Regions from separate parts of the Kluyvera sichuanensis genome, predicted to be linked through region 2. Evidence: predicted binding sites of a transcription regulator. Region 2 holds the regulator's gene; the other holds the start of a gene.
The links. Region 2 encodes Fur, which represses iron uptake genes when iron is present. Its sites were predicted from a motif close to ATAATAATGAGAACNACTATCAA; they were not measured.
Positions count from the first base shown of each region.

Region 1: a site for Fur is predicted at 1,590-1,612, ahead of AB2B48_RS11605 (Nramp family divalent metal transporter). Genes of this name have one in related genera too.

Region 1 covers NZ_CP162271.1:2,371,083-2,378,581, forward strand. The annotation lists gene AB2B48_RS11600 (DUF2502 domain-containing protein) at 1-250, shown strand, start outside; gene AB2B48_RS11605 (Nramp family divalent metal transporter) at 317-1,549, opposite strand; gene AB2B48_RS11610 (NupC/NupG family nucleoside CNT transporter) at 1,885-3,087, shown strand; gene AB2B48_RS11615 (EAL domain-containing protein) at 3,138-5,330, opposite strand; tRNA gene AB2B48_RS11620 (tRNA-Ala) at 5,516-5,591, opposite strand; tRNA gene AB2B48_RS11625 (tRNA-Ala) at 5,631-5,706, opposite strand; gene AB2B48_RS11630 (YfeC-like transcriptional regulator) at 5,923-6,279, shown strand; gene AB2B48_RS11635 (YfeC-like transcriptional regulator) at 6,289-6,693, shown strand; gene gltX (glutamate--tRNA ligase) at 6,735-7,499, opposite strand, start outside.
Region 2 covers NZ_CP162271.1:97,831-105,329, reverse strand. The annotation lists gene pgm (phosphoglucomutase (alpha-D-glucose-1,6-bisphosphate-dependent)) at 1-923, opposite strand, end outside; gene seqA (replication initiation negative regulator SeqA) at 962-1,534, opposite strand; gene ybfF (esterase) at 1,717-2,481, shown strand; gene ybfE (LexA regulated protein) at 2,611-2,904, shown strand; gene fldA (flavodoxin FldA) at 3,055-3,585, shown strand; gene fur (ferric iron uptake transcriptional regulator) at 3,877-4,329, shown strand; gene chiQ (ChiQ/YbfN family lipoprotein) at 4,442-4,777, opposite strand; gene AB2B48_RS00480 (chitoporin ChiP) at 4,827-6,245, opposite strand; gene AB2B48_RS00475 (hypothetical protein) at 6,705-7,268, opposite strand; gene AB2B48_RS00470 (hypothetical protein) at 7,261-7,499, opposite strand, start outside.

The sequences.
Region 1 (7,499 bases), 2.3 Mb from region 2:
TGGTGAAATCACCCTGCTGCCGTCCGTAAAATTACAAATTGGCGATCGCGATAATTACGGTAATTACTGGGACGGCGGTCGCTGGCGCGATCGTGATTACTGGCATCGTAACTGGTATCACCGCGATAACGGCTGGCACCGCGGTTGGGATAACCGCAAAGCCTATGAGCGCGGCTATCGTGAAGGCTGGAGCGACCGCGACGATCATCGCGGACGCGGGCGCGGTCATGGACACGGGCATCATCACTGATATTTTCCCGGAGTTGCTGCTCTTGTCCGGGCTACACATCAAAAGTAGCCCGGACAAGCGGGTTTATTACATCAACGTTCCCAGCAGCAACCACCCATTCAACGCCACCACAATCGCCACAATCACCCAGCCAATCCGTTTAATCCACAGCGTGTTGACCAGTTCGCCCATCAACTGACGATTGCTGGTGAAAATCAGCAGCGGCACCAGCGCCAGCGCGATGCCGAAGCTTAGCAACACCTGGCTCATCACCAGAATACGCGTTGGGTCGAGCCCCATCAGAATCACAATAAATGACGGCAGCATCGTCACCGCACGACGGAACCACAGCGGAATGTGGAAGCGAATAAAGCCCTGCATTACCACCTGACCTGCCAGCGTCCCAACCACCGTGGAGGAGAGTCCCGCCGCCACCAGACTCAGGCCGAAGATGGTTGCTGCCGCATGGCTCAGCAACGGTTCGAGGGTGAGATACGCTTCATCAAGGTCGGCAATGCCGGTGTGACCGTGGAAGTGGAACGCCGCGGCCGCCGTCGCCATCATCGCCAGGTTCACAAAACCGGCAATGGTCATGGCGATCGCCACATCCCAGCGCGTGGCGTGATAGCGCTCTTTGGCGCTGCCGCCATGCAGATGCTGAGTCAGAGATGAGTGCAGATAAATAACGTGCGGCATGATAGTCGCACCCAGCACGCCCGCCGCGAGGAACACCGCTTCGGAGTTAGGCAGCGACGGAATAATCATCCCTTTCGCGAGCGGTGCCATCTGTGGCTGGGAAAAAACCAGCTCAACGATATAGGCCGCTGCCACAAATAGCAGCAGGCCGCCAATCACTTTTTCCAGCGGCTTTTGCCCACGGCGCTGCAACATCAGAATCAGGTAGGTGGCAACCCCCGTCAGCACCGCCCCTTGCAGCAGCGAAACGCCGAGGATCAGCTTAAAGCCGATTGCCGCCCCGATAAATTCTGCCAGATCGGTTGCCATAGCGATAATTTCCGCCTGCACCCAGTAAAACCAGACCACCGGGCGCGGATAATGGTCGCGAATCTGCTCCGCCAGGTTTTTTCCCGTGGCGATACCGAGCTTCGCGGACAGCACCTGAATCAGCATCGCCATCAGGTTCGCCCAGACGACAACCCACAGCAACTGATAGCCGAAGCTCGCCCCTGCCTGAATGTTGGTGGCAAAGTTGCCGGGATCGATATAGCCGATGGCGGCAATAAATGCGGGCCCCATCAGCGCTAGCCGCATACGGCGCGCTGCACGACCGGTGTTACTCTCAACGCGACTGTTTGTCATGGTCTGCCTCAAAAACATAGCCTTTGCTATGTTTCAGGCTAACAGAATGCGAATGATTATCAAGTTCATTTGTAAAAGATGATAATGATTGCTCTGATAGCCGGAATCAATCGCCAGACTGGAGGTTGCGGGGGTTTGGTGTACGCTTAAGATGAGAGTAGTACAACAAAGGAACTTTTCATACATTTACTTAACATCACAAAAATGTATCTTTGATCACTAATTTTGAGTTTGCTCACAGGAACTAAATATAGTGGGATGGAGATCTCGTTTTATTTAATGATGTTACATAGAATGTGCAAGAAAATTTAACCCGTCTCATGTTTGGAGCAAATATGGACCGCGTCTTGCATTTTGTTCTCGCGCTCGTTGTGGTAGGGATCCTGGCCTTGCTGGTCAGCACCAACCGCAAACAGATTCGCATTCGTTATGTTATTCAATTACTTGTCATTGAAGTTTTACTGGCATGGTTCTTCCTGAACTCTGACATTGGTCTGGGCTTCGTACGCGGCTTTGCCGAAATGTTCGAAAAACTGCTTGGTTTTGCGAACAACGGGACCGACTTCGTCTTCGGCAGCATGAACGATAAAGGTCTGGCCTTCTTCTTCCTGAAGGTGCTCTGCCCTATCGTCTTCATCTCCGCGCTGATCGGTATTCTGCAGCATATCCGTATTCTGCCGATTATCATTCGTGCGATTGGTACCGTGCTGTCTAAAATCAACGGCATGGGTAAACTGGAATCTTTCAACGCCGTCAGCTCCCTGATTCTGGGCCAGTCTGAAAACTTCATCGCTTATAAAGATATCCTCGGCAAAATGTCCCGTAACCGCATGTACACCATGTCGGCCACGGCGATGTCTACCGTTTCCATGTCTATCGTGGGCGCCTACATGACCATGCTGGAGCCGAAGTTCGTTGTTGCGGCGCTGGTACTGAACATGTTCAGCACCTTTATCGTTCTGTCGCTGATCAACCCGTACCGCGTGGATGCTAGCGAAGAGAACATTCAAATGTCTAACCTGCACGAAGGACAGAGCTTCTTCGAAATGCTGGGTGAATACATTCTGGCAGGCTTCAAAGTTGCGATTATCGTTGCGGCAATGCTGATCGGCTTTATCGCCCTGATCGCCGCGCTGAACGCCCTGTTCGCGACCGTTACCGGTTGGTTCGGCTACAGCATCTCCTTCCAGGGCATTCTGGGTTATATCTTCTATCCTGTTGCATGGGTTATGGGTGTACCGGCAAGCGAATCCCTGCAGGTGGGTAGTATCATGGCGACCAAACTGGTTTCTAACGAATTCGTTGCCATGATGGATCTGCAGAAAGTCGCCGCTGAACTCTCCCCTCGCGCAGTTGGTATCATCTCCGTATTCCTGGTTTCCTTCGCTAACTTCTCTTCTATCGGTATCATCGCTGGCGCGATTAAAGGCCTGAACGAAGAGCAGGGTAACGTGGTTTCCCGCTTCGGTCTGAAGCTGGTGTACGGTTCTACGCTGGTGAGCGTTCTGTCTGCTTCTATCGCGGCACTGGTTCTGTAATCTACCCGCATTAAAAAAGGGCCTGTAACGTTGTTACAGGCCCTTTTTATTTATGACTCGGTCTGGTAGCCAATATCGCAAAGCGGTCTTGGCTTATCAATGAGATACCCCTGCATATAGTCCACACCTAGCTCCATTAGCAGCGCCTGCTGCGCCTCGGTCTCGACATATTCCGCCACAACCTCCAGATCCTGCATCTCCGCCAGTTCGCAGATGGAACGAATGATCATCGCATCCATTGGGTTAGTGAGCACGTCACGCACAAACGCGCCGTCAATCTTGATGATATCGGCCTCAAGACGCTTCAGGCGCTCATAGTTGGCGTAGCCAGTACCGAAGTCATCAATCGCAATCTGGCAACCGAATTCCCGCAGTCTATTGAGGTTCTGAATGCTGATATCCGAGTTCGAAAACGCCTGTTCTTCGGTAATTTCAATAATGATGCGCTGAACCTTAACCCGATAGCGTCGGAACAGCGCGATGATTTCGGCAGCACTCTCTTTGTGCATCAACGTGTAGGGCATCAGGTTGACGGAAAAACGCTGTCCTGGAAACGCCGGCAGCGAGCGGAACAGGTTTTCCAACACCTGCATGTCGAAGCGTTTGCTCAGGTTGAACTGCGTCAGGATGGGGATAAATTTATCCGGCATCACCATGCCGTTGGCATCCACCAGTCGGCTAAGGATTTCATAGTAGCCTTCGCCCGATGGCTTTCTGATAGGCTGCGCGTAGAGGACAAAGTTGTCCCACTCCAGCGCGCTTTTAATACGGTTGAGGAGCACAACGCGGTCGCCGGTTTCGTCATAGGCTTCCACCTGGCCGTTATCCAGTTGCAGTATCTGGCTCTCTTCACCGGCCTGTTCTGCCAGCCAGCTAAGCTGCCCAAGCGTATGGTAGAGATTGTCGTCCTGCGTACACACCCTGCCCCACGAAATACCGTATTCCAGCGTCAACAACGTGTTATTCCAGCGAATATCCTGACGGCGCAGAAAATCCACCAGATGGTTAAGCCTCGCTTCCGTTTCCGGGCCGTTCAGCACCAGCAGTAGTTCGTTGCCCGGCAACTGGAAGAGTTTCTCATTGTTATCGAGCTTAGGCTGCAGCACCTGAGTGATACTGCGCTTGCACTGAATACGCATCATCATGCCGTAGTGGCGGCTGAGGAAGTCCAGGTTTTTGATGTGCAGGCAGCAGACGCTAGTGACGCCCGGCGCCTTCATATAATCCTCCAGCGCACGCAGGTTAGGCAGCCCGGTCAACGGATCAATCATGGCCTGCTCGTGCCATTTCTGCTTCAGATGCTTGCTGCGATGGTAGATTTGCAGCATGTACTGCAGACAGACGGTAAACGAGATCAGCGCCGATAGGATAAATGAGAGCGAGTACTGAGTTTGAATGCCGTGTAGGAAATTTTTGTTGTACATCACCAGCACAAAGGCGGACAGCGTCCAACTTATCATGATCAACGGATACGACAGCTGGCTGATACCGAAGGCGAAAAAGATAAAGATGATGGGGACGAGATAACCGGCAAAGTAGCTGTCGCCGAACGGCGCACAGAGGAAAAACAGCATGCAAACCAACGCGAAGATCCAGGCGATAACGAAGCATTTGCCCCTTAACCCCGTATAGCCCGCAATGTTTTTACGCCAGAATACTCTGGCATAGCGGGTGTTCAGGCACATCCGCAATGGATAATAAAACAGTTTAGTAAATATTAAGGATGCGCAAACCAGTCCTTGAATATCAACAATCGCATAAATAACGGATGTTACATTAAAATAGCTAAACATTTCGACGGGAACAATGGTCAATTCTCCCGCGATATACATCATAATCTTAGCTAATATTGGCGCGATGAACCCGAGCCAAAAAATACGTAAGCCAATATGATGAATATCCAAACCATGTCGCCAACGTCGACCCAGCATGGAATATAAAATAAAGCTGGAAATGCAGACGGCGGTCAACTGACAGAACAGTAATATTAATGAATCAAAAGGCGAAAGGTGCAGCTGCCAGTAGTTAGTGGCGATAAAGCCCAGCGCCAGAGGCAGCACGGCATGGCGGCCAAACAGCATCATCAGCGCAATCATTACGCTCAGCGGTAACCATGCCAGATATACAGAATGACCATCATAAAACGCGGTCGGAGAGATATATCGAGAAACAGGAATCATCGTCAGGCTAATAATCAATGCCAGGACGAATTTCCTTATTGGGGTGCTCCGTTGCACAGTCATGCGTATCTGCCGATATCCTTTATCGTACGTAGAGTGACTGCTTAAATATTATTGATAGTTATTATTCGAAGCAAACCGAGTTGAGTAAATCCTGATCTACGCATGCTTTTTATAATATAAATGCTGTTTTTTTGTTCATACGCATAAAACAAAAAACCCCCGCCATAGGCGAGGGTTTCGAATTTTGGTGGAGCTAAGCGGGATCGAACCGCTGACCTCTTGCATGCCATGCAAGCGCTCTCCCAGCTGAGCTATAGCCCCACATTTTCTTTACGTTCCAAACCTGATGGGAGCAGGATTTGGTGGAGCTAAGCGGGATCGAACCGCTGACCTCTTGCATGCCATGCAAGCGCTCTCCCAGCTGAGCTATAGCCCCAACGTAAAGCTGTCGTGTTGACGGGCGGCATAATATGAATTCCCTAACACAGTGTCAACGGCAAAATAGGCGAAATAGTTCTAATCGCTGAAAAAGCAGGCAAACGCGCCATATTGCTCGCCTCCTCGCAGGTTGGAGTTAAACCTGTCACGTTTTCTCATAAAACGATGCTATAACATGGACATGTAATTCCCACACTGCGACTCAGGAAATTGTATGCTCAAGGAACGAATGACGCCGGAGGAGATTGCTCATCTGACGGGATACAGCCGACAAACCATCAACAAATGGGTGCGTAAAGAGGGCTGGAAAACGTCACCCCGTCCCGGCGTTCAGGGAGGAAAAGCCCGTCTGGTACACGTTAACGACGAAGTCATGGAATTCATCCATAGCGCCCAGCGCGCCTCTGAGTCTTCGGCTCCCTATGCGGTGAACGGTAGCGACAATCCTTTCCACACGCTGCTGCTGACGCTGGTTGATGAAATGACCGAGGCCGAGCAGAAACAGCTCACGTCACTGCTGCTACGGGAAGGGATTAGCGGTTTATTGCAACGTTTAGGAATTCGCGGTTAAACACTGTCTATGAAAAAACTTCCCGCAAAAATGTCCACGGAAGAGCTGGCTGAGATGCTGGGGATGACCCGGCAGACTATCAACCGTTGGATTCGTGAAAAAGAGTGGCATACCGAACCGATGCCCGGCATTAAAGGCGGCCGCGCACGGCTTATCTTTATTACCGATGAGGTGATGGATTTTCTGGTGAATACGCCGGCTTTCCGCCAGTTGCCAAACGACAATCAAATTGATGAACCCGCAGGCAGCTACACCGCACATGCTTCAGATGCGGTCTGGCGGCAAATTAGCGACGTATTGCAGAACAACATGACGCCGCTGGAACAAGAGCGCTTATGTCGGCTTTTGGCCCGTGAAGGTATTTGCGGTTTTCTGGCGCGACTTGGGCTGGGCGACCAGAACGATAAGGTATAAAAAAAGCGGGTTCCCCCGCTTTTTTCACATCTGAACGCCGATTACTGCTGACTTTCACGCTCAGCGATAAACGCCAGCGCTTTGTTGATGCGCTCGATGCTACGGGATTTACCGATCGCATGAACGGTCACGTCCAGGCCAGGTGACTGCCCTGCTCCGGTCACCGCAACGCGCAGCGGCATACCCACTTTGCCCATGCCCACTTCCAGCTCATCGGCGGTTGCCTGAATCGCGTGGTGAACATTTTCAGCGGTCCAGTCGGTGATGGCGGAGATTTTGTCACGTACCACTTCCAGCGGCTGACGCGCAACCGGACGCAGGTGTTTCTTCGCAGCGTCCGCATCGAATTCAGCGAAATCTTCGTAGAAGTAACGGCAGCTCTGCGCCATCTCTTTCAGCGTTTTGCAGCGCTCGCCCAGCAGTTTCACCAGCTCGCTCAATTGTGGACCCACGCGAGTATCAATATTTTCCTGCTCAATGTGCCACTGCAGGTGCGTCGCCACGTATTCCGGCGCCATCGTATTGATATAGTGGTGGTTCAGCCACTGCAGTTTGTCAGTGTTGAACGCACTGGCGGACTTGCTGACCGCGCCCAGAGAGAAGAATTCGATCATCTCTTCACGGGTGAAGATCTCCTGGTCGCCGTGGGACCAGCCCAGACGCACCAGATAGTTCAGCAGCGCTTCCGGCAGGTAGCCGTCATCGCGATACTGCATGACGCTGACCGCACCGTGACGTTTGGACAGCTTTTTGCCGTCGTCGCCGTTGATCATCGACACGTGCGCGTAAACCGGCACCGGCGCGTT
Region 2 (7,499 bases):
TCGTAGTCAGGGTCGTTAGCAAACGCCAGGTCGAACTTATCACGCAGCGCCAGCAGGCCCGCCATCGCGCACTCGGAGGAGCAGTCCATGCGGATTGCGCCATCTTTATCGAGGTGCATAAAGCGGAAGGTCTGGTCAACGTGATCGTTAACGATGGTCAGGTTCAGGTTGTAGTGCTTAGCGATACGCTTCCAGTATTCAATACCGGAGCCACCCAGTGGGTCAACGCCCAGGGTCAGACCGGCTTTCTGGATAGCCGCCATATCGACGATATCCGCCAGCCCTTCAATGAACGGCTGTACCAGATCGACTTCTTTCACGTGACCGGAAGCCAGCGCAGCGTCGTAAGCAATACGCTTCACGCCCGCCAGGTCGGCTGCCAACAGCGCGTTCGCGCGGTCTTCAACCACTTTGGTGACGTTGGTATCAGCCGGGCCACCGTTTGGTGGGTTGTACTTGATGCCGCCGTCTTCCGGTGGGTTGTGGGATGGCGTAATCACGATCCCATCAGCCAGCTTACCGCCTTTCTTGTTGTGTACCAGGATAGCATTGGATACCGCCGGAGTCGGCGTGAAGCCATTGTCTTCCTGGACAATGACATCTACCCCGTTTGCCGCCAACACTTCGAGAACAGAGATAAACGCTGGCTCAGAAAGCGCGTGTGTATCCTTCCCGACATAGCATGGGCCCGTAATTCCATTTTTCGCGCGCTCTTCCGCGATCGCCTGAGCAATGGCCAGAATATGCTTTTCGTTGAAGCTGTGACGACCCGCGCTCCCACGGTGGCCGGACGTACCGAACTTCACCGCATGTTCCGGGTTGCTCACGTCAGGCTGCAGCACGTAGTACTGCGCCGTCAGTTGGGCGACGTTGATCAAATCACTCTGCTGTGCAGGTTGTCCTGCACGGGTATGGTTTGCCATTGCCTGGTCCTTCTTATGCAAGGGTTAGATTGTCAGTATTAGATAGTACCGCAAACCTTCTCAATCAATTCCGCCGGGAATTGCATTGATTGCATGATGTGTTCGACCATGCTGCATTTACGGCCTGTATTGGTATTAGTAATGACCCAGTATGGCGTATCCGGAACCTGTTTTGGTTTTGTCTGGTTGCCGTTTTTGAGCAGCGTCTGCTCATCAGCAGCAAAATAGACGCGGGTACGACCGTGAAGGGATTCGGTAGCTTCGGCAAACGCCTTGTTGTCCAGAGCGTACAGCGTGGTCAGTACCAGCATGAAGCGGTTAACCGCTTTCTTCTGTTCTGCATACTCATCAGAGAGCAGCAGCTCACGCATAGCACGGACTTTATCTTTGGCGGTTTTTACCGTTTTCACGTCAGCAACGGGGGCAGCAGCCGGGGCCGGAGCGGGAGCCGGTTCTGCTTTGACGACCGGCGCAGCAGCAGTCGCCACGGGCTGAGAAGCGGCGGAGAATTTCAGCATACGCCGTAAAATGTCGGACGCGCTCTCGCCAATGTGCAGAGTGTGAGCCGCAATATAGCGATAGAGCTCGTCATCAACTTCGATCGTTTTCATCTTAATCCGGTGCGATAATTTTTCTGAATACAATTCATTGGGATTATAAAGTCAAAACCCAACAGCGGGTAGCGCCAAACCAGGAAGACAGCAAAATTCGGATGAGTTCCTCTCTTGCCCCTGAGCGTTAGAATGTCCAACATGATACCCTAACCCGACAATGCGAAAAAAAGAACTTTGCTATGAAATTGAATGTCCGAGCGCAAACTGCACAAAACCTGCACAATAATTCTCCCATCGTTCTCGTCCACGGCCTGTTTGGTAGCCTGGATAATCTGGGCATCCTGGCCCGCGACCTGGTCACCGACCACGATATCCTCCAGGTAGACATGCGTAACCACGGTCTCTCACCGCGCGCCGATGAGATGACCTACCCCGCTATGGCTCAGGATCTGCTCGATACGCTCGATGCTAACGGCATTGAAAAAGCAACGGTTATCGGCCATTCCATGGGCGGTAAAGCGGTGATGGCGCTCACCGCGCTGGCCCCTGAACGCATCGACCGACTGGTGGCGATTGATATTGCCCCGGTCGATTACCAGGTCCGCCGTCACGATGAGATTTTTGCAGCTATTAATGCAGTCACCAACGCTGGCGTCGCCACCCGTCAGCAGGCCGCGACGGTAATGCGCGAGTACCTTAAAGAAGAAGGCGTGATTCAGTTCCTGCTGAAATCCTTTGTCGATGGTGCCTGGCGTTTTAACGTACCGGTGCTGTGGGAGCAATACCCGCATATCGTTGGTTGGGAGACCATTCCGGCCTGGGACCACCCTGCCCTATTCATTCCCGGTGGCAATTCACCCTATGTGACCGAAGCCTATCGTGACGCGCTGCTGGCTCAGTTCCCGCAGGCAAAAGCGCACGTTATCGCCGGCGCGGGTCACTGGGTTCACGCCGAAAAACCGGAAGCGGTGCTGCGAGCCATTCGCCGTTATCTCGCCGAGTGATTAAAAATGCATCGACCGCGCGCCAGAATGGCCGTGGTCGTTGGCGTGTGGGCCCCACTGATGTATGATTGCGCGCTGTCTGCACCGGGTACCGCCCGGTAGCTTGTTTCCCCGAAGTCACTCAGAACCATGGCAAAAGAACAAACGGACCGTACGACCTTAGATTTGTTCGCAAATGAGCGTCGGCCGGGAAGACCAAAAACCAATCCGCTTTCGCGTGACGAACAGCTGCGCATTAATAAGCGTAATCAGTTAAAACGCGACAAAGTGCGCGGTCTGAAGCGCGTGGAGCTGAAGCTGAATAACGAAGCCGTTGATGCACTCAACGAGCTGGCGACTGCCCGTGATATGAGCCGGAGTGAACTCATTGAAGAGATTCTGATGAGCCAACTGGCCCAGCTGCACGGACAGGGGAAAGTCTGAAAAATCCCCCAAAATACGCTTTCATGTAGCAGAGTGTGCAGTCCGGCACGATAGCGGTTTCCGCGCACCTCTCTGTTCTGCTATGATTGCCCTTATCTGTGGGCAATGAGCCACCACCATATCATTAAGTTTCAAGAGGTTATTTTACTCATGGCAATCGTTGGCATCTTTTTCGGTAGCGATACCGGAAACACCGAAAATATCGCAAAAATGATTCAAAAACAGCTTGGTAAAGATGTCGCTGACGTTCACGACATTGCCAAGAGCAGCAAGGAAGATCTGGAAGCATTCGATATTCTGCTGCTGGGTATCCCAACCTGGTACTACGGTGAAGCACAGTGCGACTGGGATGATTTCTTCCCTACGCTGGAAGAAGTGGACTTCAACGGTAAACTGGTTGCGCTGTTTGGCTGCGGCGACCAGGAAGACTACGCGGAATACTTCTGTGACGCACTGGGCACCATCCGCGACATCATTGAGCCGCGTGGCGCAACCATCGTCGGCCACTGGCCGACCGCGGGCTACCATTTCGAAGCATCCAAAGGTCTGGCGGATGACGACCACTTTGTGGGTCTGGCTATCGACGAAGACCGTCAGCCAGAACTGACCGCCGAGCGCGTTGAGAAATGGGTCAAGCAGGTTGCAGAAGAGCTGCACCTGGATGAGATCAAAAACGCCTGATTATCCTGCGGCACGATGATAAATCGTGCCGCATTAATAGGTAAAAGCAATTAAAATAATAGCTACAATTTTTTAACTTTTGAGCGCATACCTGTACAATATCTTCTGATTTAGCGCGGTCTCATCGCCAGTTTGTCGGTGAAGCCTCGTTTTTGAAAGCTTAGTTTACCCGGCTCTTGCTGTTTTCATTTCAATAGGGTCATTCTATAATGAGACGCATTAATTCGGGTGCATTCTCTGTGATACTTTCGCTGATGGAAGTTAATCGTTTAGCAACAGGACAGATTCCGCATGACTGACAATAACACCGCATTAAAGAAGGCTGGCCTGAAAGTCACACTTCCACGGTTAAAGATTCTGGAAGTCCTTCAGGAACCGGATAACCACCATGTCAGCGCGGAAGACTTATACAAACGCCTGATCGACATGGGTGAAGAGATTGGTTTAGCCACGGTTTACCGCGTACTGAACCAGTTCGATGACGCTGGTATCGTGACCCGTCACAATTTTGAAGGCGGTAAATCCGTTTTTGAACTGACCCAGCAGCATCACCACGATCACCTGATCTGCCTCGACTGCGGCAAAGTGATCGAGTTCAGCGATGATTCCATTGAAGCTCGTCAGCGTGAAATCGCATCGAAGCACGGTATCCGCTTAACGAACCACAGTCTTTATCTTTATGGTCACTGCGCTGAAGGCGACTGCCGTGAAGATGAACACGCACATGACGCGGTAGCAAAATAAGCGTACCGCGCTTCTCGAAAACCAGCCTAAGCGCTGGTTTTTTTATGCCCTGCTTTTACGATAGCCATAAAAAAACCGCTGCAAGCAGCGGTTATTGGTAATCAACGTGAACTTATTTCTGTGGCGCGTTGTTACTGCGAATTTCCTGCCAAATCTTATCGCAGTTTTTCGCTACCGCTTCGTCATTGCCCATTTTTCTGGCGTTAATACATTTCTGGTAATCAATGACGCGCACGCTTTCCTGATTCGCGAACTGCTCGTGCGTTTTCTCTTGCTTCAGCACATTCAGCACGCTCTGGCAGGCCTGAATTTTATCCGGATTGCCTTCTGCGGTGTTAATACAGGCGCTGTAAGCATCCTTAAGCTTGCTATCTTCCTTCGGTGCAGGAGATTGGGCACAGGCGGTTAATCCAGCAGCCATCAGCGCAATAATAATCAATTTTTTCATACGATGAGCCTCTTAACAGCGGCAGAGGTCTCCCCCTGCCGCGTTAGCATCAGAAAATAGTGAACGGTGCGATAACCATGAATTTCACGTCACGCTCATCCTGGAACATGTTGTTGTAACCTGCATCGCCCATATTAAGATTGGAGTGATTGTCATACTGGGTGAAGTGCAGTTTGAACATCGTTCCTTTCGCACGGCCATCCTGTACAACATAGGCAGCATCAAGGCTGTACGAGGATTCTTTCAGACGCTGGCTTTGATCGTAGATTTCAGCAGAGCTTGGTTTAGCATCCCAGCCGTAGACATATGATGCCCCGACGGACCAACCCGGCAGGTCCCAATTACTTAAGTCGTACATGGCGCCGAAGAATACCGCTTTTTCGCCGTTGGCGTTGAAGTCAGAACGGTTATCCCACCAGATATCCAGACGACCGTTAGACGATGCATAGGTAGGAGTCATACGCTGCAGGAAGTAACCCTGGTTACCTTCTGCACGCACCCAGGTGCCTTCCAGGCGTAAATCAACCTGACCGACTTTGTAGCCGAAGGTTAATGCCTGTAACCATGCCATTCCATCGTAAAGGTCGTTAGCCAGCGCAACATCATCTGCCGTTGTCAGATTTTTTTGGTCGCTGACTTTGTCATGTGCGCCATAGAACTGATAGCTGGTGGTTAATGGATTACCCACGACATCAAATTTATAGGATGCCTTAGCAAAATACTGGTCCATATATCCCTGAGCCTGGCCAAAAGCAGCTTCAAGCACCAGATCGTTTTTGAAGTCATACTTCAGGCCCAGAGAGTGTAAATAATCCACTTTCTTTTTACGGTCGCCCTGGTAAAAATTATCCATTTCCAGGTGCCACGGAGCCTTGTACTGATCGGTCCACATGTACGAGAAGCTCAGCGCGCCAGCATCACCGTAGTCGAAGTTAGCGCCGGCTTCAGCACCCTGATAGGTGCCAGGCATAAAGCTCCAGTGCGGAGCCAGCAGCGTTTGACCGGTTGGCTGGATATAACCAGCACGTGCCCAGGTAGGACCATATTTAAATTTAGCTGCCGCTTTATAAAGGCTGATACCGCTTTTATCGCCAGACCAATCTTCATCGTATGCTTTATTGCTCGCGGAGAAGGCAATTTCGTTCGGGTGAGCACTACCGTTATTCTCTGCCATTTCAATCGCGGTAAACGCCGCAATATCAATACCGAACATGTCAGCCGCATAGCCAGACTGGAAGTCGAGGTTGGCGTTCCAGGTGGAGTGGGAAAGGTTGGTTTTATATTTACCGTTGTCATTTACATCTTTACGGTCACGCTCACGCTGCCAGTAATAGATACCACCGGTCATTGTAGAATCGTCGATGAAGCCTTCTGCCTTTGCTTCCGGAGTCATCATAAAGCCTGACATTGCTGTCACACCGGCGATAGCCAGCGCCAGCGTACTACGTTTGCCACTAAACGTACGCATAGTTATATCCTCTTTGACTTTTAAAAATGCCGCTGCAAAGCAGAAGGCAAAAAAATAAAACTGATAAAAAGGTACTGCTAAAAAATTGTGTTTCACTACACCTACAGACTATTTTTCGCGACGCGAATTATCAATCCTTTTCCGCAACGAGAGTGCAGGATTATGACAAAGCGCACATATTTGGTTTCCGTTTGTAACAGAGTGCGTTACTGCAACATCTCCGCGCCAAGCCTTGCCGGGCCTGAGAAAAGTGTGAATGAGACCGTTTACATTAGACTTTTGTAACAAGCGGGATTAAAAGCGTGGGATACTTAGAGGTAGAATAATTGCATTAATTCGCTTCGCGAAACTAAGTAAGGCAACGTTTGCCGAGACGCTTACCCGGTGCTGAGTGCCTCCATGCACACCCCAGCAAGCTGACCATGGGACCAGGTCATAGGATTATCTCGTGACCATCATCTAATACCACGCAATGACTTTCCCCTTTTTATCAACAATCACTCCTGTGGTAAGCCCATTCGACGTTTCACTATAAGCATGGTTTTCATCAAAGTAGCGAATCCTGGCTCTAAAAAATACGCAGGTATATGGGCCATCATCACCCACCCAATCTAATTCACCGGGAAAACAATTATCACTATTGTTCACGGTAGTGGTCTCACAGCAATCTGGATTCTCACGGTTAAATTCATTGACAGAACGATAAAGCACTAACATAAAATAATTGCCATTTGTATATTTCTTTTTTAATTTATCTTTATACGCTGTAGCATCATGAATAAAATAATCACCAAGCTTAGGCCATGGATAAATAGACAAAATATCATGTGAAATTTCTATTTGCTTATCTCTATTAGTAACAAAACTCTTGATAACTTCCTCTACCGCCCTACGTTCCCTGATGGCAAATTTTTTCTCCCCTTGGTATATTCCCTGAAGAGCAATTAATATAACGCATGCTATAAAAACTAAAAACACCATTTTTACTTTATGTTTGCTAACCATTAAGGATAATTTATTCATTTTTAAACCCCTGAAGTATAAACCTGGATTTCATAAAACAAATACCAAGAGTCGATCTTTCCCCATAAACCCATTGCTGAAAAGTCCGCATACGATTTAATGGACTAGCTACAACACGTAGCGGTTTATCTTGTTCAGGATAAGATAGCGTAGAGAGGATAAAATATTCTTTATTAACCGTTATAATCTCATCAAAATAGCTAAAAGTATGAGATTTATTATCCACAGCAT